Regions from separate parts of the Intestinimonas sp. RTP31139st1_F5_RTP31139_211217 genome, predicted to be linked through region 2. Evidence: riboswitches for the same ligand, from Rfam matches in the RefSeq annotation. Region 2 holds a riboswitch; the other holds the start of a gene.
The links. Region 2 has a riboswitch for cobalamin ahead of ABUA09_RS17370 (ABC transporter substrate-binding protein). Riboswitches for the same ligand answer to the same signal wherever they lie in the genome.
Positions count from the first base shown of each region.

Region 1: linked by a shared signal. The riboswitch ahead of ABUA09_RS16890 (apurinic/apyrimidinic endonuclease family protein) and the one ahead of ABUA09_RS17370 (ABC transporter substrate-binding protein) in region 2 are both predicted to bind cobalamin.

Region 1 covers NZ_JBCOAQ010000051.1:1,047-11,783, reverse strand. Annotated here, with positions in the region: gene ABUA09_RS16895 (ANTAR domain-containing response regulator) at 1-390, opposite strand, end outside; gene ABUA09_RS16890 (apurinic/apyrimidinic endonuclease family protein) at 645-1,619, opposite strand; cobalamin riboswitch at 1,924-2,110, opposite strand; gene ABUA09_RS16885 (EutQ-related cupin domain-containing protein) at 2,244-2,684, opposite strand; gene ABUA09_RS16880 (ethanolamine utilization protein EutH) at 2,718-3,947, opposite strand; gene ABUA09_RS16875 (BMC domain-containing protein) at 4,008-4,559, opposite strand; gene ABUA09_RS16870 (4Fe-4S dicluster domain-containing protein) at 4,565-5,914, opposite strand; gene ABUA09_RS16865 (EutN/CcmL family microcompartment protein) at 5,940-6,224, opposite strand; gene ABUA09_RS16860 (hypothetical protein) at 6,300-7,055, opposite strand; gene eutJ (ethanolamine utilization protein EutJ) at 7,081-7,899, opposite strand; gene ABUA09_RS16850 (cobalamin adenosyltransferase family protein) at 7,932-8,747, opposite strand; gene eutM (ethanolamine utilization microcompartment protein EutM) at 8,786-9,070, opposite strand; gene ABUA09_RS16840 (BMC domain-containing protein) at 9,181-9,468, opposite strand; gene ABUA09_RS16835 (acetaldehyde dehydrogenase (acetylating)) at 9,498-10,737, opposite strand, start outside.
Region 2 covers NZ_JBCOAQ010000061.1:21-8,482, forward strand. Annotated here, with positions in the region: gene ABUA09_RS17370 (ABC transporter substrate-binding protein) at 105-1,217, opposite strand; cobalamin riboswitch at 1,397-1,517, opposite strand; gene pyrE (orotate phosphoribosyltransferase) at 1,708-2,385, shown strand; gene ABUA09_RS17380 (JAB domain-containing protein) at 2,428-3,129, shown strand; gene uvrB (excinuclease ABC subunit UvrB) at 3,265-5,232, shown strand; gene ABUA09_RS17390 (hypothetical protein) at 5,390-5,566, shown strand; gene ABUA09_RS17395 (TIGR04076 family protein) at 5,563-5,862, shown strand; gene ABUA09_RS17400 (DUF6199 family natural product biosynthesis protein) at 5,877-6,650, shown strand; gene uvrA (excinuclease ABC subunit UvrA) at 6,697-8,462, shown strand, end outside.

The DNA of each region.
Region 1 (10,737 bases), on a different contig from region 2:
GCGCTCCATGGCTCTGTTCCGCGCCAGAGCTGCGGCCAACCCCGGCAGTAGCTGTTTTTCCGTCACCGGCTTTACCAGATAACCTCCCGCTCCCAGATCTCTGGCTGCGGACACCAGCCTTTCGTCCGACCGCCCTGTCACAAAGAAGACCAGCTCCGCCAAATGCTCCTTTCGCAGGTAGGCGGCCGCCGAAAGGCCATCCAGATAGCGCAGGGGGATATCCAGAAAGACCGTCTCCGGCCGAAGCGCCTCACAGAGCTGGACCAGCTCCACGCCGTCGTTGGCTTCTCCGGCGACCGTATATCCGCCCCGCTCCAAAATCCCCCGCAGTCTCCCGCGGTCCTCCGCGCTGCTGTCTGCCAGGACAACATAGTTTCCCTTTGCCTGCATATTCCACCACACATCCCCCAAGGGGCCTTTCAACAACAAAAAAAGCGCACTCAAACACCGGACGGGTGCTCAAGACGCTTCCGCACATCTCGCATAACAGGCAGATCCGCTCTTTCGCGTGACCCGCTTGACGTTATTTGAATTATACACAAACCTTGGGCTCTTGTCAATGTTTCTTAGGCCTTTTGCCGGGAATTTTCCCAGTGGAAGAGGGACGCACCCGCGTGCGCCCCTCCCCCAACGGACTTTCTTTTCTAAAGAACGCCCAGAGCCCGGCTTTGGATCTCCAACCGCTTGTCCCGCTCCGCACGGTTCGCCGCAGAGAGCTCATGTACCAGCCATTCCGGAGCGATCCTTTCCACCAGCGCCCGTACGGCGGGGGTGGTCCATGGGCGATGGGTATCGATGCTCAGGATATGCTGATAACTCTGGCAGAACTGCTCCGCATAGTCCACCGGCCAGGGGTCCGGCAGGCTGCCTGTGTGGGCCTTTACATAGGCGCCGCTGAGGCTCTGGTGGAGGTGGATTCCCCGGACCATGCTCCCCAGCCCGCCGTGCTCCTCCAGCATTCGGCTGACCCAGTCCGCCCCTTCCTCCTGTGTCCTGAGCTCCAGGTTCGCATTCATCAAATGGCCGGTATCCAGCATAATGCCCTTATTCTCATACTGAATGCCATCCAGCAGGCGCCTGGTAAGCGCCGGCATTGTGAAGGTGAAGCCCGGCCACCACTGGTTCTCCACTAGGAAGGCCAGTGTAAGATTTCGGCCCGAAAGCAGCGTGTTGATGACCTCCAGCGCCGCGTCGACGACCTCCTGATGGTTGTGCTCCCAACGATAGGTATAGCCCTCCTCCACGGACACATCCGAGACGTGGAAGACCACATACTCGGCCCCCCACTGCACCGCACGGTCGAGATCCTCGGAATAGAGCTTCAACAGGGTGTCCGGCCCCTCCGGTCCGCCGTAAAAGGAGGTCCATGCGGTCGCGCTCCCAAACTTGCGGGTCAGCGCCCTCCGGTCCGCCCGCCAGAAATCCAGCCAGTCCGGGAAGAAGGTCAGATGGTATCCCACATGGAGATGCTCCGGGATGTTCTCCGGCAGGTCTTCCCCGCCCCAGATCACCTCCAGCCCGTCGCAATCAAAGTGTCGGCAAGCTGCCTCCAAGCTCCTGGTCGATGGATACTCCGCCAGCGTTCCAGCGGTCATCGGCATACTGATCAACTTTTTCAACCAAACGCCTCCTTTCTCTCACATGAACTGAAAAAAAGCCGTGGGACACCCCCTACGTCGGAGCGCCCCACGGTCTTCCCACAGGTGGATATTCCTGGTATGGGCGGGCCCCGCAGTGGCAGCTACGGGCCCGCGTCCTTCTTCGGATCGCCATACCAGTCCAAAGGGAGGTGAAGAAGCCACCTGACACGTCACATAAGGAGTGAGCGCCGACAACAAAAAAGCCGTATCCTCTAACAAGGATACAGCAATAGCCCTGTGGAAGTGACACAGGGGCTGCACCCTCCTAAGCGCGAGGAGGTTTCTCGTGCGCCATACACAGGCAGGTATTCTGACTTAGGTGTCAAACGCGCTCCCCGCCTTCCCAGAGTTCTCACTCCAGTGACATCTTGGGGGTCCGCTTCACCAATACAGCAACGGCTTTGTGCGGGATTCTCACCCGACTTCCCTTTTGAGCAAATGGGATCAGCACCTGCGTACCACTTATGATTCAGTTGTCAGCTTGGCTGATTTTATTATAATCTCCTCTTCAACCCCTGTCAAGGGGAAAAGGAAAAATCTGAAAGACAATATCCCCCCGCCGCCCAATGGGCGGCGGGGGGATGGGAAGGAGGTCCCGCTTCCTTACTGCCAGTCGGCAGGGAACACGGTATAGGCGTATTTGGCGTGATCGGGGGTGCTGAAATGGATATGGCTACCCTTGGGGATGTAGATGACGTCTCCGGCATCTCCGCCTACCACACGCCCGTCGATCTTGATCTCCAGACGGCCTTCCAGCACGATGTCCCACTCGTCATAGGTCAGGGTCCACTCGAAGTCGGCTCCGTCGGTGAGCTCCATGATGCCGCAACCCATGCGGGGCGCCTCTTCCAGAGTGGCCACATCCTTGAGCTTGACGTCGTTCCGCCCCTCAAAGGGCTCCAGCTTCACGGTGGAGGTCTTGACGCTGAGTACGCCGCTGGGATCCACGTGCTTCTCAAAGCCACAGCCGCAGGAGGACGCGGCGGCCGTCTCCGAGAGGACCTTTTCCACGATGCTGCGGATGAGTTCTTCACTTACATTCATAGCGATTCCTTACCTTTCCAGGCGGTCTTGTTGTCAGAACTTTACGTTCTCGATCTTAGCCAGCAGTTTGGGGGCCAGAATATTGGCCACGATAATGGCGGTAACACCAGCCACCAGCTTGCCCACGATCACAGGGAAGATCATGTCGGGGTTGTTGCCGGCGGTAAAGCCCAGGTGATCGCCGAACACAAAGGCGGCAGACACGGCGAAGGCCACGTTCAGCAGCTTGCCCTTCGGGTTCATCTCGCCCATGATGTTGAACATGGCGATGTTGTTGGCCAGGTTGGCCACCATGCCGGCAGAGCCCTGCTCGTTCATGCCCAGAGCGGCACCGATCTTCTCCAGGGGCTTGCCGAAGGTACGGGTGATCCACTCCACCATGGGGAACGCGCCGATGAGGACGATGGCGATCTGACCGCAGGTCAGCAGGCCGCTGTCCAGGCCACGGGAGCCGTCGGCGGGGTTCTCCACCATGATGTGGAACACAGGGAACATGATACCGGTGATTTGCTCGAACACCGCGATGGCGGTGAGGGCGGTGATCACGATGGTAACGCCGGTGCCGAACTTGTTAAAGCCGTTGATCATGGGGCCGGGGGCGAACCACAGGCCGAGGACGATCAGGGCCGCGATGATGATTACGGGGATCAGGTTCTGGATGATGGTGATGAAGTTGAGGTGATACTCTGGGGCCAGGGTATTCATCATCAGGCCGCCGACAATACAGCCGATGGGCACGGTGATGAGACCGGCCAGGACGCCGGCACCCAGATAGCCACGGTCTTCCTTCTTGATGATGCCCAGAGCCACGGGGATGGTAAACACGATGGTGGGGCCCATCATGGTGCCCAGAATCAGGCCGGCAAAGTTTCCAATGGCTACGTCGCCCTCGGCCAGCTGCATGGCCAGAGGATAACCGCCCATGTCACAGGCCAGCAGGGTGGTGGCGAACATGGCGGGGCTGGCTCCGAAGATGCCGTAAATGGGCTTCAGGATGGGGCCCAGCAGCATAGACAGCACCGGGGCGGCCGCCACAACGCCGGCCATGGACATGGCCAGAGGGCCCATGGCGTTGAAGCCTTCCTCAAACTTTTCGCCGTAACCCAGCTTGTTGCCGCAGATCTTATCGATGGCGCCCACGAGCATGAAGATCATCATGATCATCATGATCACGGAGTTGATGGAAATACCGGAGATCCATGCGGAAATACTCTCGGTAAAGACACTGGGGTCGGCAGCAGCAATCAGTTCACTAAAATCCATATTATGCTCCTTCTCCTTCTCTTGATGAATCGGTTTCGGAGGGCTGCCCCTCCGTTTTGCTTACAGCAGGGACTGGAACAGCTTAGGCGACGGCCTGGGGATGACCGTGGTGCCCACCAGGAGCTCCGCCTCCCGCTCCGCCGCGGCCACAGCCGCCCGGACCGCACCCACATCACCGGTCAGGGTCACATAGCCCTTGCCGCCGATGGCGTAGCCGATGCGGACCTCAATGAGGGTGATATTGGCCGCCTTGGCAGCCACATCGGCGGCCGTAATGGCGGAGGCCACAGAGTAAAACTCCAGAACGCCCACGGCGCCCGGCTTTTCTACCTGCGTGGTCATGCTGATGGCCTGAATGACCTGAGGGTGCACGTTGGGGAGGGTCAGGGTGTCCACCACGCACTCTCCGCCCCGCTTGATTCCCTCAGCCATGGAGGCTTTTACGTCGCCAGTGTCGCCGGCGATCAGGATCATGTACTTGCCAGGGCAGACGGTGGAGGAGCGGATGAGGTCCACCTGGGCCGCCTTCACCATGTAATCGCAGGTTTCGATGCCCCTGGCGATGCTGTTGAGTTCCACCATGCCGATGGCAAGTCTGCTGGCGTTTCCCATGCTTCTCACTCCTTCCGACCGCGGATGCGGGCGCCTTTTTCGGTGATCTCCTCCACCACGCCGGAAATGCTGGCGTGGATATTCGCAGACAGGCCTTCCGCCGCCTGCGCCAACAATTCGCCTTTCTCCACATGGTCGCCCGCTGCCTTTACCGGGATTGCGGGCTTCCCAATGTGCTGTGAGAAGGGGACGAACACTGTCTCTGGGTGCAGTTCCTTACACGTATGGGCGTGGAGACCGTAATATTGGCTGAGGCCCAGACGAGCCACCAGCCGGTCCGTGGGCGTGTGCCGCTGATCCACAAACTCTCTTGCCTGCGGCTCCATGTTCCGCGGGACCTGGATACCACGGGAGCGGAGCTGCCCTTTGATGTACTGGTTCACTTTTCTCGGAGAGAGCCCCATGGGGCAGGCGAACATCTCACAAACGCCGCAGTCGCAGCAGTTTGCCGCATCTCCAAACGCCCGGAGATATTCCTCGTTGTCCTCCATCCTCTCCTCACGCCAGAGATTCCGCATCACCAGATTGGGGCGGATCTGGTGACCAATGAGGTAGCGGGGGCAGAGGTCGGTGCACATGCGGCACTGAATGCAGGCGCTTCTGGTCTGATGCCGGATGGCTGCCATAGGGAGTGCCGCCCGGCGGAACAAATAGTGGTCCTTGGGAAGGACAATGATATTGCCAGTAGTCTTGGTGACCACAGCCGCCTCAATGGCCGCCTGGTCCTCCAGAACCTTGCCCATCATGGGTCCGCCCAGGATCAAAGAATACGCGCCGATGGTCGGCTCTGCCGCCGCCACACACTCGGTAATGGCGGTGCCCACGGGAACGTGGAGCATGATGGGAGCCTTTACCTCGCCCACCACGGAGAGGAACTTATCGGTAACGTTTTTACCCTGCAGGGCGTCGAAGATATTGAGCAGGGTGCCCACGTTGTCCACTACGCATCCCACGTCCAGTGGGAGGCCCCGCTCCGGGACCGAGCGGCCCGTGACCTGCTGGACCATGGTCTGCTCGTCGCCTGCGGGATAGAAGGTCCCCATCTCAAATATCTCCACTTGGGCGCCCATGCGCCCGATGGCATCGGAAAGTGCGGCAATCTCAGCCCTATACTTTCCTTTCAATGCGATCACCGCCCGTTCGGCCCCCAGATGGGTGGCCACGGCGGCCACTGCGGCGATGATCTCGTCCGCATAGGTGCGGCACAGATATTTATCTGTCTCGATGAGAGGCTCGCACTCTGCGGCGTTGACCACAAAGCATTCGGCCTTGGCGTTCAGCTTGACGTGGGTGGGAAACCCAGCGCCGCCTGCGCCGACGATACCGGCTGCCTTGACTGCTTCGGTCAGATTCATGCTTTCACCGCCTTAATCCCTTACCTTAGTCCAAAATGCTGGAGTCGATCTCCTGGTCGTCCACGATACCCACCACAGTGGCGTCAACGGGGACCGCCATGTCCCCGGCCGCGCTCCGGGCCGAGCTTCCGCCGACGATGATGACCGTCTCGCCCACACCGGCGCCGATGATATCGGCGGCCACGATGGGCGTCTTGTCTTTGGAGCCGTCCAGGATATTGATGGGCTGCACGATGAGCAGCTTATAGCCGGCCAGCTTTTCCTCTTTGCGGGTAGCCCAGATGTTGCCGATGACTTTTGCGACTTTCATATGCTGTCCCCCTGTTTGACTGTTGGGCGGCCAGGCCCGGGAGAGCGCAGGGCGCTCTCCCGATCCCCGGCGTCATCACGCCTCGTCCTTGACGATGCTCATGCCGCGGTCTTTGGCGGCGTCCTTTGCAAGGGCGGTGATGATACATTTCTCGCTGATGCGGATACAGGTGACCCCGGCCATATTGGCCTCAATCAGATCCTTTTCGGTGAGTACCCGCTTGTCGATGCGCAGTTCCTTTTGCTCTGCGCACATCGGCGCCGAGCAGGCGCACTCCGGCACCGCAGGCGCTGCCGCCGGAACGGGGGCGGGTTCCGCCGCGCCGAGAATGACCTGTTCCAGGCTGGCCTGCGCACAGACGACCACGCCGGAGGCCACCAACAGATCCAGCTTCTGCTGCATCATATGATAGTAGGCAGCGGGTGCCGTCTCCTTGTACTGGTACAACTCCACCTCTTCGGTGGGAACGTAGACCTTTTTACCTGAGAGGATGGCTTGGGAGGCAAGACGGGTATATGCGCTGTCACAGGTGCCCGACGCCAGCTTACAAAGGGCGTCGCAGGTCAGGTTGAAGAGGATCACGGCCTCAAAGTTGTTCAAATCCACTTCATAGTGGTGCATGAGCGCGCAATCCGTGCTGTAGTGGGCTTTCAGGGCCTCGCTTTCCAGCATGGCATGGCAGGCTGTACCGTGATCCTGGGTGAGGATCAGCAGTCCTGGCTTGTCGCCGCAGTCACCGCACTCCCCACAATCGGCGCTGCCGCCTTCCGCTTCTGAAATCTTCTCGGCTACGCGCCGCAAGATCTCATCCACGATAGCATTATGATCCATGCCTTCCCCTCCTTTCTAAAAACATTCAGATTTTGCAGTTCATGGCGATACCCGCAGGCGTCACCAGGAACGGGTTTGCCGGCTTGATGGTCCTGATCCCCGTCTCTTTTTCGAAGATCTTTTCGATCCCCGTCAGACAACAGGTGCCGCCGCACAGATAGATGGCGTCGGTGTGTTCCTTATCGATATAGCGGTTCACAATGGACGCCATCTTCTCGACGACCGCCTTTACCACCGGCAGAATCTCCTTGTGGCGGGAATAATCCTGCTTGATGGCCTCGGCCTCCTGGAAGGGGACGTGGAAATTTCCCGCCAGTACCAAGGTGAGATGGGTGCCTCCGGTGGGCTCATCCTCAATCTGGACCACCTTACCGTCCTTCAGGATGGCAAGGCCGGTGGTCCCGCCGCCGATGTCCACCACCACGCCATCCTCGATCTGGTAGATCGAGTTGGCGGCGGAGGGCTCATCCAGGACGTTCGTGACCTCGAATCCGGCCCCCTCGGCCACATACTGGTGGGTCTTGACGCTGGACTCGGTGCCCGCAGGCATCGCGATGGCGCAGTTCATCAGCTCCGTGCCCAGGCGCTCCTCCAGCTTGGCCTTGAGTTCCTTGACGATGCGGAGCGCCCCGGAATAATCCACTACCACGCCGTCCCGCAGGACCTGAGCCGCCTGCTTCTCACAGGCGATCGGATTGTTCTCCTCATCCAGGACGACCATAACGATATAGGCCGTGCCAAGGTCCAGGCCCACCTTCAGCTTACTGCCGACAGGCTGGAAGGTCTTGGTCTCCGACTCCTCCACACGGGCCATATATGCGTTTACGCGGTCCAGATCCATCATGCTCTCGGCGCTCCTTTAATTGGGTTTTGAATTCAATTCTGATACTGCCCGGCCAGATAGCGGCACATCATGATGTGCATGGCGCTGGACATCCGGTTAAGCTCCTCGATGATATCGCCCCGGGTATATTTGGCGCCATCGTGGAAGGCCTCCGCCGCAGCCACCTCGGTCTCGCGTACCGCCGTGCGCAACTGATTGAGCAGTGCAAAGTCCTTACCCATGGTGTAATCGGGCAGCACCATGGCCTTGACCCCGAAGAAGCGCTTCGGGTCATGGGACTGTTCCCGCAGCTCCGCATGGGTGAGGCCGATCATCTTCTCCATCGTGAAGGGCTCATCCAGCACATCGCAGCGCATCATTTCCCGCAGGATGTTCAGCACGTCGTCCAGATCGTCGATCAGGGCCTGGCTGCCGCCGTGCTCGTGGATCTCCACCTGCGCGAGCACAAACAGGCTCTGCAGGGAGTCCAGCTTGCCCCGGAAGAGAATGCGGGGATGGTTTTTCACCACCAGTACATTCCCCACCAGATGGGTCATATGTTCCGGCTTCTCCATATAGAAGGCGCCGGTCTCATAGTCCACAAACTTGGGCTTGACCGCCTGGGGCTGGGGCGCGGGCGCCGATGTGGGCGCGGCCATCGTCACCTCGGGCATAGGTGGCACCTCGGTGGCGACGATGCGGGTCTTCTCCTGCTGTCCCGCCTTTACGATCTTGATTTTCCTGGACTGCAGATACTCCCGCGCAGCCGGGGTGAGGATCTTTCCCTCCGGAATGACATAGCACTCGGGCTCTGTGGCCCGCAGCTCACACCGCAGGGCATCCTCTGTGATACATTTCAAGCGCTTCACCCCCTCCGTCGGTTGGTTTATTTACAGCTTACGCTGTTTTACTTATCCAGGGAGGGGAGGATATACTCCACTTCCTCATGGGGACGGGGAATCACATGGACAGAGATCAGCTCGCCCACACGTTCGGCCGCGGCCGCGCCGGCGTCGGTGGCCGCCTTGACAGCTCCCACGTCCCCGCGGACCATCACGGTCACCAGACCGCCGCCCACGTGGACCTTGCCGATGAGGGTAACGTTGGCGGCCTTGACCATGGCGTCGGCCGCTTCGATAGAGGCCACGAGACCCTTGGTCTCGATCATGCCCAGAGCTTGCATTGTTGCCATATTCAGCACTCTCCTAAACTAGTCTCCTCCCCGCAGTCCGGGCGGGCCCCCGGGACCGGACTGCCGGTCCCGGGGCGCTTCCCCGCCGCGGGAGGGGATGGGAAAAATGGTTACTGCTTATCCAGGGAGGGGAGAATGTACTCCACTTCCTCGTGGGGACGGGGGATGACATGGACGGAAATGAGCTCGCCCACGCGCTCGGCCGCGGCTGCACCCGCGTCGGTGGCCGCCTTGACGGCGCCCACGTCCCCGCGGACCATCACGGTCACCAGACCGCCGCCCACATGGACCTTGCCGATGAGGGTGACGTTGGCGGCCTTGACCATGGCGTCGGCCGCCTCGATGGAAGAGACGAGACCCTTGGTCTCGATCATGCCCAGTGCCTGCTGAGTTGCCATATTAGTTTCCTCCTAAAAATATCTCGTACTTATGCGTTCTGGAGACGGGCCATGATGGCACGGACGATATCCTCCACGTCCGCCGTGCTCAAATCTCCGCCCCGGACGCGGCAGATGCCGTCAGAGCAGTCGGGCACACTGGCACGGATGTCCTCCAGTTCTTTGAGCCCATAGGCCACCTTGCGGGTATTGAGGAGCTGCATGGGCCCCACGTTCTCGGAAGTGGCGGAGCCGCCCACAGCGCCGCAGCCCAGGGTCAGCGCGGGCATGAGGCCGGTGGTGCCGCCGATGCCGCCAAGGGCGCTGGGGGTATTCACCATGATGCGGGAGGCGGGGACTCGCTTGGCAAAATAGTCCACCATCTCGTCGTTCTTGGTGTGCATGGAGAAGGTGTGGCCCGCGCCTTCATAGCGAAGGATGGTGCAGACCTTCTCGCATACGTCCTTGTAGTCGGTGCCCGTGTAGAAGGCCAGGATGGGGGCCAGCTTCTCATTGGAATAGGGATGTCCGCGGCCCACGCCGTCCTCAGCGGCCACCAGCACACGGGCGGTGGCGGGAACATCGGTGAGTCCCGCCAGCCTGGCAATGGTCTCCACGCTGCGGCCCACGATCTCGGGGTTCATGGTCCCGTTGGCGCGAAGGATGTATCTGCCCAGCTTTTCCCGCTCAGACTCATTGAGGAAGTAAGCGCCCTGCTTTTCCATCTCGGCCCGGACAGCGGGCACCATATCCTCGTCGCAGATAATGGACTGTTCGGAGGCGCAGATGGTGCCGTTGTCAAAGGTCTTGGAGTCCATAATGCGCTTGACCGCCAAGGGAAGATCACAGGTCTTCTCCAGATAGGCGGGCCCGTTGCCGGGGCCTACACCGATGGCGGGAGTGCCGGAGGAATAGGCCGCGCGCACCATAGCGGAGCCGCCGGTGGCCAGGATCATGGCCACATCACGGTGGCGCATCAGATTGTCGGTGGCCTCCATGGTGGGAATGGTGATACAGGACACCAGGTTCTCATTGCCGCCGGCCTCGGAGATGGCCTGACGGATCACCTTCACGGTCTCGGAGATGCACCGTAAGGCCGTGGGATGGGGGGAGAACACGATGGCGTTGCCCGCCTTGATGGCGATCTCCGCCTTATAAAGGGCAGTGGAAGTAGGATTGGTGGACGGGACCAGACCGGCGATGACGCCCACGGGAACGGCGATGGTGCGGACCTTCTTCTCCTCGTCCCGCTCCAACTCGCCGACGGTCTTCATGTCCTTGACGTACTCA
Region 2 (8,462 bases):
GTGTGGCCGCCGCCACCGCCGCGGCAAAGAGCGCCTTGAGCCGCCGGTAGCTCCTGATCTCCTCCCCCAGCGCGGGGCCGGGCGTTTCCACATGCAGGGACATATCAGGGCAGGCGGTAGACGTGGCCCTCGATGGGGCCGACTTCCTGCATGGACATCCACTCGCCGAACACGGCGTCGGGGTCGATGTCCGCGCACTCGTCCGGATAGAGCCAGGTGGCGGTGTACAGGGCGCCGATGAGCTTGCCCAGGCCGCCGGCACAGAAGCCGGTGGTGCAGTAGAGGTTCTTGTTCTGGACGGCCTTCAGGTCGGACCAGCCGGGGCGGCTGACCATCTCGGCGGTCATCTCCTCATACATCTCCTGGGTGGGGGGCGTATACACGCCGGTATTCTTCAGGGCCGGGCCCGAGCTGGTCTTGATGATGAGGTCGGGGTCGGCCAGCAGGATGGCCTCGGGGTCGATGTCCTTGCCCGCCAGGCTCTCGTCGCCGAAAATGTTGATGGCCCCGGCGGAGACCAGCATGTTGTGCCAGCCGTCGTTGGAGGTGCCGGGGATGCAGGTGGTGTAGGGATCGCCGTACTCCCAGTAGACGGTCTTTTTCTCGGTCACGTTGGCCAGGCATGCGTCCAGCTTCTGCTGGTTCTCCTCATAGAACGCCCTGAGCTCGGCCGCCTTCTCCTCCACATCGAAGATCCGTCCCACGGCCTCGATCTGGTTGACCAGGTCCGCGTTGTCCCAGCCGGTGACCACCAGCACCTTGATACCGAAGGGTTCCAGCATCTCCTGGTCCTGCTCATAGGTGCCGTTCTTAGGGGTGATGAGGACCTGAGCCCCCAGATCCACGATCTTCTCGTAGTTCAGCTCGCTCTGGCCCTTGCCGATCACGTTGTCAGGGTCGAACTGGCTCCAATAGACCCGGTCCTGGGCGGTATTGGTGTCCACGGCGATGACGCGGTCAATGGCGCCGCAGGCGCGGATCAGCTCGCTGTTGTAGCGGTTGGCCACCACGGCCCGCTCCACAGGCCAGGGGATCTCCACTTCACGGCCCAGGCCGTCCACCACCACCTTCGTGGTGGGCTCTTCGGCGTCGGGCGTGGCGGTGGGCGCTGTGGTCCCGATGGGTGCGGGGGTGCTCTGGGCCTCCTGGCCGCCGCAGCCGGCCAGGAGGGAAAGGCTGAGGGTCAGCGCCAGGAACAGGGCGAGGGTTCGTTTCATGTCGGTTCTCCTTCTCTGTTTTAAAATATGTAAGGCCACAGGGCGCGTTCCCGCGTCCCGCAGCGGCTTACAGGCAAAAAAAGATTTCCTGTCGGCACAGCAGCGACAGGAAATCTCGGGCATAAAAAATTCCGTCCTCTGATGGTCCGTCAGATTACGACGCAAGGCATTCTGTCCAAGTATCCTGGCTCGGGTTCCCCGCCGCCGTGCGACTTCCCAGACCCCTCGGGTCCAGTGTCCTAACTGCACAGCGGCTCCCCCTTACAGTGGCGGCACCGCACCGGAATTACACCGGTTTCCATAAAACAGAAGCGTATATTTAATTGTATATTTTAGTATAAGCCTCCTTCCGTGGTCTGTCAAGAAAAATTCCCGGCCCGGCCCCTTTCCGCGCGTCTTTTTCCACCCCATTTCCTCCTTGTGCGCCCCCTTCAATAGTGATATAATATTTCGACTGAAATCGAAACAAACTGGAAAGGGGCCAATGCTCATGTCTCACTCTTATAAGGAAGCGTTCATCACGTTCATGGTGCGCTCCGGCGTGCTCACCTTCGGCGACTTCACCACCAAATCCGGACGCAGGACCCCCTACTTCATCAACACCGGCAACTACAAGACCGGCGCCCAGGCCAGCCAGCTGGGGGACTACTACGCCGCCTGCATCCAGAAGCACTTCCCCGACGGGGTGGACTGCCTCTTCGGCCCCGCCTACAAGGGCATCCCCCTGGCGGTGGCGGCGGCCTCCTCCCTCTACCGGAACTACGGTCGGGACCTCCCCTACTGCTTCAACCGCAAGGAGGCCAAGGACCACGGCGAAGGCGGCGTCATGGTGGGCTACAAACCCCAGGACGGCGACCGGGTGGCCATTGTGGAGGACGTGGTCACCGCCGGCACCGCCGTGCGGGAGTCCATCGCCCTTTTCCAGCAGGTGGCCGATGTGTCCATCCGGGCCCTCTTCGTCTCCGTGGACCGCATGGAGCGGGGCACCCGGGACTGCTCCACCCTGGACGAGCTCCGGGAGGATTATGGCATCACCGTCTGTCCCATCGTCACCGTCCGGGAGATCATCGCCTTCCTCCACAACCGGGAGGTGGACGGCAAGGTCTATATCGACGACGCCGTAAAGGCCCGCATGGAGACCTACCTGGCGGAGTACGGGGCCCGTTGAGCGCCGGCGGCGGGCGGGGCCTTTCAGAAAGGGGGCGGCGGCGTGGGACTCCATGACGGACACCGCAAACGGCTCAAGGCCCAGTTTCTCTCCCACGGGGAGGATTTTCACGACCACCAGCTCCTGGAACTTCTGCTGTGCTACGCCATCCCTCAGGGGGACGTGAACGAGCTCTCCCACGCCCTGCTGGAGCGGTTCGGCTCCCTGGCCGGCGTCATGGACGCCCTGCCCGAATCCCTCCAGCAGGTCCCCGGGGTGGGGGAGCACACCGCCGTCCTTCTCAAGCTGGTGCCCAAGCTGGCGGGGCGGTACGACCGGGACCGGGCCAGCCTGGGCACCGTCCTCAACTCCACCCGGGCCGCCGGGGAATTCCTGGCCCCCTATTTTCGCCAGGGCGCCCGGAACGAGATGGTCTATCTGGTGTGTATGGACGCCAAGCGCAAGGTGCTGGGCGTGCACAAGCTGGGCGAGGGCTCGGTGAACGCCGCCGACATCACCTCCCGCAAGGTGGTGGAGACCGCCCTGGCTCAAAATGCCACCACCGCCATCCTGGCCCACAACCACATCTCCGGCCTGGCCCTCCCATCCCAGGCCGACCTGACCACCACCCGCAGACTCCGGGCCGTTCTCCGGGAGGTGGGGGTGGAGCTCTCCGACCACCTCATCTTCGCCGACGACGACATGGTCTCCCTCCGGGACAGCGGCCTGTTTGAGGGGTATGGGGCGGAGGTGCCGGATTTTTAATGAGAGGGTTCTTTTCCCCTTGCAATAGAACATTTGTTTTGATATAATATCGGACGGATGTACGATTTCCGCCCTCTTTGGAGGCGGCGGCAGGCCGCCCCTTCGGAATCTTACGCCTGTGAGGAGGTCTTACCTATGCCTGACTTTAAAGTGGTCTCCCCCTATGAGCCCGCCGGGGACCAGCCCGAGGCCATCGCGGCCCTGGCCGCGGGCATCGAGAACGGGCTGAGCGAGCAGGCCCTGCTGGGCGTCACCGGCTCCGGCAAGACCTTCACCATGGCCAAGGTCATCGAGAAGGTCCAGAAGCCCACCCTGGTGCTGGCCCACAACAAGACGCTGGCCGCCCAGCTCTGCGCCGAATTCAAGGAATTCTTCCCGGACAACGCCGTGGAATATTTCGTCAGCTACTACGACTACTATCAGCCCGAGGCCTATATCCCCCACACCGACACCTTCATCGAGAAGGACTCCGCCACCAACGATGAGATCGACCGGCTGCGTCTCTCCGCTACCGCCTCCCTCATCGAGCGGCGGGACGTCATCGTGGTCTCCTCCGTCTCCTGCATCTACGGCCTGGGCGAGCCGGACGACTATGCCAAGATGATGGTCCCCCTGCGGGTGGGCGCCGAGTTCCCCCGGGATGAGCTCCTCAGGCGCCTGGTGGAGATCCGCTACGAGCGCAACGACATCGCCTTTGAGAGGAACATGTTCCGGGTGCGGGGGGACACGGTAGAGGTCTGGCCCGCCTATTTCAAGGATACCGCCATCCGCATCGAGTACTTCGGCGACGAGATCGACCGTCTCAGCGAGATCAATGTGGTCACCGGCACCCCGGTCCGGCGGCTGGAGCACCTGCCCATCTTCCCCGCCAGCCACTACATCACCCCCAAGGAGAAGATGGACAAGGCCATCGGGGAGATCTACCGGGAGCTGGAGGAGCGGGTGGCCTTCTTTGAGTCCCGGAACATGCTGGTGGAGGCCCAGCGCATCAAGCAGCGCACCCTCTACGACATTGAGATGATGCAGGAGCTGGGCTATTGCTCCGGCATCGAGAACTACTCCCGCGTCATCGCCGGGCGGCCCGTGGGTTCCGCCCCCATGACCCTGATGGACTACTTCCCCAAAGATTTTCTCCTGTTCATCGACGAGTCCCATGTCACCCTGCCCCAGGTCCGGGCCATGTACAACGGGGACCGGGCCCGCAAGACCACCCTGGTGGACTACGGCTTCCGCCTCCCCTGCGCGTTTGACAACCGGCCGCTGAAATTTGAGGAATTCGAGCAGCGGGTCAACCAGGTGGTGTACGTCTCGGCCACGCCGGGGGAGTATGAGCGCACCCGGGCGGGGCAGATCGTGGAGCAGGTCATCCGCCCCACCGGACTGCTGGACCCCCGCATCGACGTGCGGCCCGTGGAGGGCCAGATCGACGATCTGATCGGCGAGATCAACGACCGGACGGCCCGGAAGGAGCGGGTGCTGGTCACCACCCTCACCAAAAAGATGGCGGAGGACCTGACCGCCTATCTGAAAAACGCCGGCATCAAGGTGCAGTATATGCACCACGATATCGACACCATCGAGCGGCAGGAGATCATCCGGGACCTGCGGCTGGGGACCTACGACGTGCTGGTGGGCATCAACCTCCTGCGGGAGGGCCTGGACCTGCCGGAGGTGAGCCTGGTGGCCATTCTGGACGCGGACAAGGAGGGCTTCCTCCGCAGCGAGACCTCCCTCATCCAGACCATCGGGCGGGCCGCCCGGAACGCCGACGGCCTTGTGGTCATGTACGCCGACAAGATGACTCCCTCCATGATGGCGGCCATCGGCGAGACCGAGCGGCGGCGGAAGAAGCAGGACGCCTATAACAGGGCCCGCGGCATCGTGCCCAGGACCATCATCAAATCCGTTCGGGACGTCATCGAGCTCTCCGCCGAAGAGGAGGAGACCGAGCAGCTCATGCGCCGCAAGACCAAGCTCTCCAAAAAGGAGCGGGACGCCGCCGTGGAAAAGCTGGAAAAGGAGATGCGGGAGGCCAGCAAGCGGCTGGAGTTCAAGTACGCCGCCGTCCTCCGCGACCGCATCATCGAGCTGAGATGGAAGTAATTTTATTTTGTGATTGGGACCACCGCATATAAAGAGGTGATAAAATGGGCCGGCTTCACAGGCTGCCAAACTATGACTATGGGCAGGAAGGCTGCTATTTTATCACTTTCTGTACCAAGAGAAGGGCCCCTATATTGTCCCGGATCGTGGGGCGCGCATGATCACCGCCCTCAAGCGCTTTACAAATCAGGACATGCAAAACGACCTCTGGCAGGGCGGCTTCCACGACCACATCATCCGCAGTGAGGCCGATTATCTGCGGATATGGGCATATATGGACCAAAACCCGGCCAAGTGGCGGGAGGACCGCTATCACGAGGAGGCGTATCCATGAAAAGGCCGAGAATCCGGATCACACTGATCGACAGGAAGGGTCCCTGCGGCTGCCACAGGGGGCACAAGGTGGGGGACAGCTTCGACTTTGACACGGAACGGGGACAACTGTGCCCCATGGCCATGCACGTGGCCTTCCCCTATGTGGACATCCTGCGCTACGGCGGCGCGCTCCCCGGCCAGGAACCGGGTACCGCCGTATTCGCCTGCCCGGATGTGGACACCCTGAATATATTCCGGATCGAACGTACGGACCCCCTGGACGCCCCCGCCGGCGGGGGCGTATCCTCGATCTGAAAGGAGCGTGTGTGATGTCCAGATGGAGGGCCATCCCCCTGTTTCAGAGGGTCCTGCTGGTGATGCTGGCCGCGATGCCGGTTTTCTTTGCGGCGCTCTACTTCATCCTCAACGGCCGGCTCGGCGTGGAATACGGCGGCTCCCTGCTGCTCCGGTCTGTTCAGGGGGAAACCACGCTCTATGCCGGCCGGGTGGATGGGAAGGAGGCCGTCTTTGCGGTCTCTCCCGACGGCAGGGTGACATACCGCTTCGACGGCGGCGACTATGGCCCCTATATCGTCGTCGAGGACCCCGGCGCCGTCCCCCGGGACCACGATATGGCCGATGTGCTCACCGGTGTGGAGGTGCGCCGCGGGGATGAGATCCTATTCCGAGGCGGCTGGCTGGACGGCGGCATTTCCGTGCTGATCGATGAGAGCGGAGCGCCTGTGTCCTCTTTTTCCTTCTCCTGGTACGCCGGCGGCAAGGCCTATGGTCCCGACGGGCAGGAGATGGATTTCTCCCACGAGCCTTCGGTCTCCTTTCTTCTCCCTCTGGTGCTGGCGCCCGTCCTCAGGCACCGGGGGGACATATCCCTGTATTGGCTGGCCACCTGTCTGGCCGCCGTCGGCATCCTCTCCATTCTGTTTGCCGACCGGCTCTTCCGCTGGAATCTCGGATTCCTCATCCGGGACCCGGAACTGGCCGAGCCCTCCGACTGGGAGCTGTTCGGCCGCCGCCTGGGCTGGATCGTCTGCACCGGCGGCGCGCTGGTCGGCTATTTGGTCGGCGTTTTTTCCATCGTTTGACCTCGACTTTCTCCCCTGTGGAAAGATATAAAGGAGCAACAGAGCTATGCTAGACCACATCTCCGTCAAAGGCGCCCGGGCCAACAACCTGAAAAACATCGACGTCACCATCCCCCGGGACAAGCTGGTGGTGCTCACGGGCCTCTCCGGCTCCGGCAAGTCCTCCCTGGCCTTCGACACCATCTACGCAGAGGGCCAGCGCCGGTACGTGGAGTCCCTCTCCTCTTACGCCCGGATGTTCCTGGGCCAGATGGAAAAGCCCGACGTGGACTATATCGACGGCCTCTCCCCCGCCATCTCCATCGACCAGAAGACCACCTCCAAAAACCCCCGCTCCACCGTGGGCACCGTCACCGAGATCTATGACTATCTCCGCCTGCTGTGGGCCCGGGTGGGCACCCCCCACTGCCCCAAGTGCGGCAAGGAGATCCGGCAGCAGACCGTGGACCAGATCATCGATCAGGTGATGACCCTGCCGGAGGCCACCCGCATCCAGGTCATGGCCCCCGTCATCCGGGGCAAGAAGGGCGAGCATCAGAAGATCTTCGAGGACGCCCGGAAGTCCGGCTACGTCCGGGTCCGGTGTGACGGGTCCATCTACGACCTCACCGAGGAGATCAAGCTGGACAAGAACAGGAAGCACAGCATCGAGGTGGTGGTGGACCGGCTGGTCATCAAAGAGGACGTCGCCCGCCGCCTCACCGACTCGGTGGAGACCGCCGCCGGCCTCTCCGGCGGCCTGGTGGTCATCAATATCGTAAGCGAGGACCGGGACCTTCTCTTCTCCCAGAACTACGCCTGCGAGGATTGCGGCATCTCCATCGAAGAGCTGGCCCCCCGCATGTTCTCCTTCAACAACCCCTTCGGCGCCTGTCCCACCTGTACCGGTCTGGGCAGCCAGCTCAAAGTGGACCCCGCCCTCATCATCCCCAACCCCGGTCTCTCCATTCTGGAGGGCGCCATCTCCGCCTCGGGCTGGAACAACGTGAAGGGGGACTCCATCTCCCGCATGTATTTTGAGGCGCTGGCCAAGCAGTACGGCTTCAAGCTCACCACCCCGGTGAAGGATCTGCCCCCCGAGGTGCTGGACGTCATCCTCTACGGCACCAAAGGGGAGAAGCTGAAGCTCACCTACGACCGCGCCCAGGGCCAGGGCACCCTGTACCAGGCCTTTGAGGGCGTGGTCAACAATCTGGAGCGCCGCTATCGGGAGACCCAGTCCGACGCCATGCGCCGGGAGCTGGAGGACTGCATGTCCGAGCGCCCCTGCCCCGACTGCGGCGGCAAGCGACTGCGGAAAGAGGCCCTGGCCGTCACCGTGGGCGGCATCAGCATCCACGACTTCTGTCAGATGTCGGTGACCCAGGCCCTGGACTTCGTAGGCGGGCTGGAGCTCTCTCCCCAGAAGCTGCTCATCGCCGAGCGCATCCTCAAGGAGATCAAGAGCCGCCTGGGCTTTCTCCAGTCGGTGGGCCTCCAGTATCTGACCCTCAGCCGCTCCGCCGGGACCCTCTCCGGCGGCGAGAGCCAGCGCATCCGCCTGGCCACCCAGATCGGCTCCTCCCTCATGGGGGTCCTCTATATCCTGGACGAGCCCTCCATCGGCCTCCATCAGCGGGACAACGACAAGCTGCTGGCCACCCTCAAGCGGCTGCGGGACCTGGGCAACACCCTGCTGGTGGTGGAGCACGACGAGGACACCATGCGCGCAGCGGACTATATCGTGGATATCGGCCCCGGAGCCGGGGTCCACGGCGGCGAGGTGGTGGCCTGCGGCACGGCCGAGGAGGTCATGAACACCCCCGGCTCCAT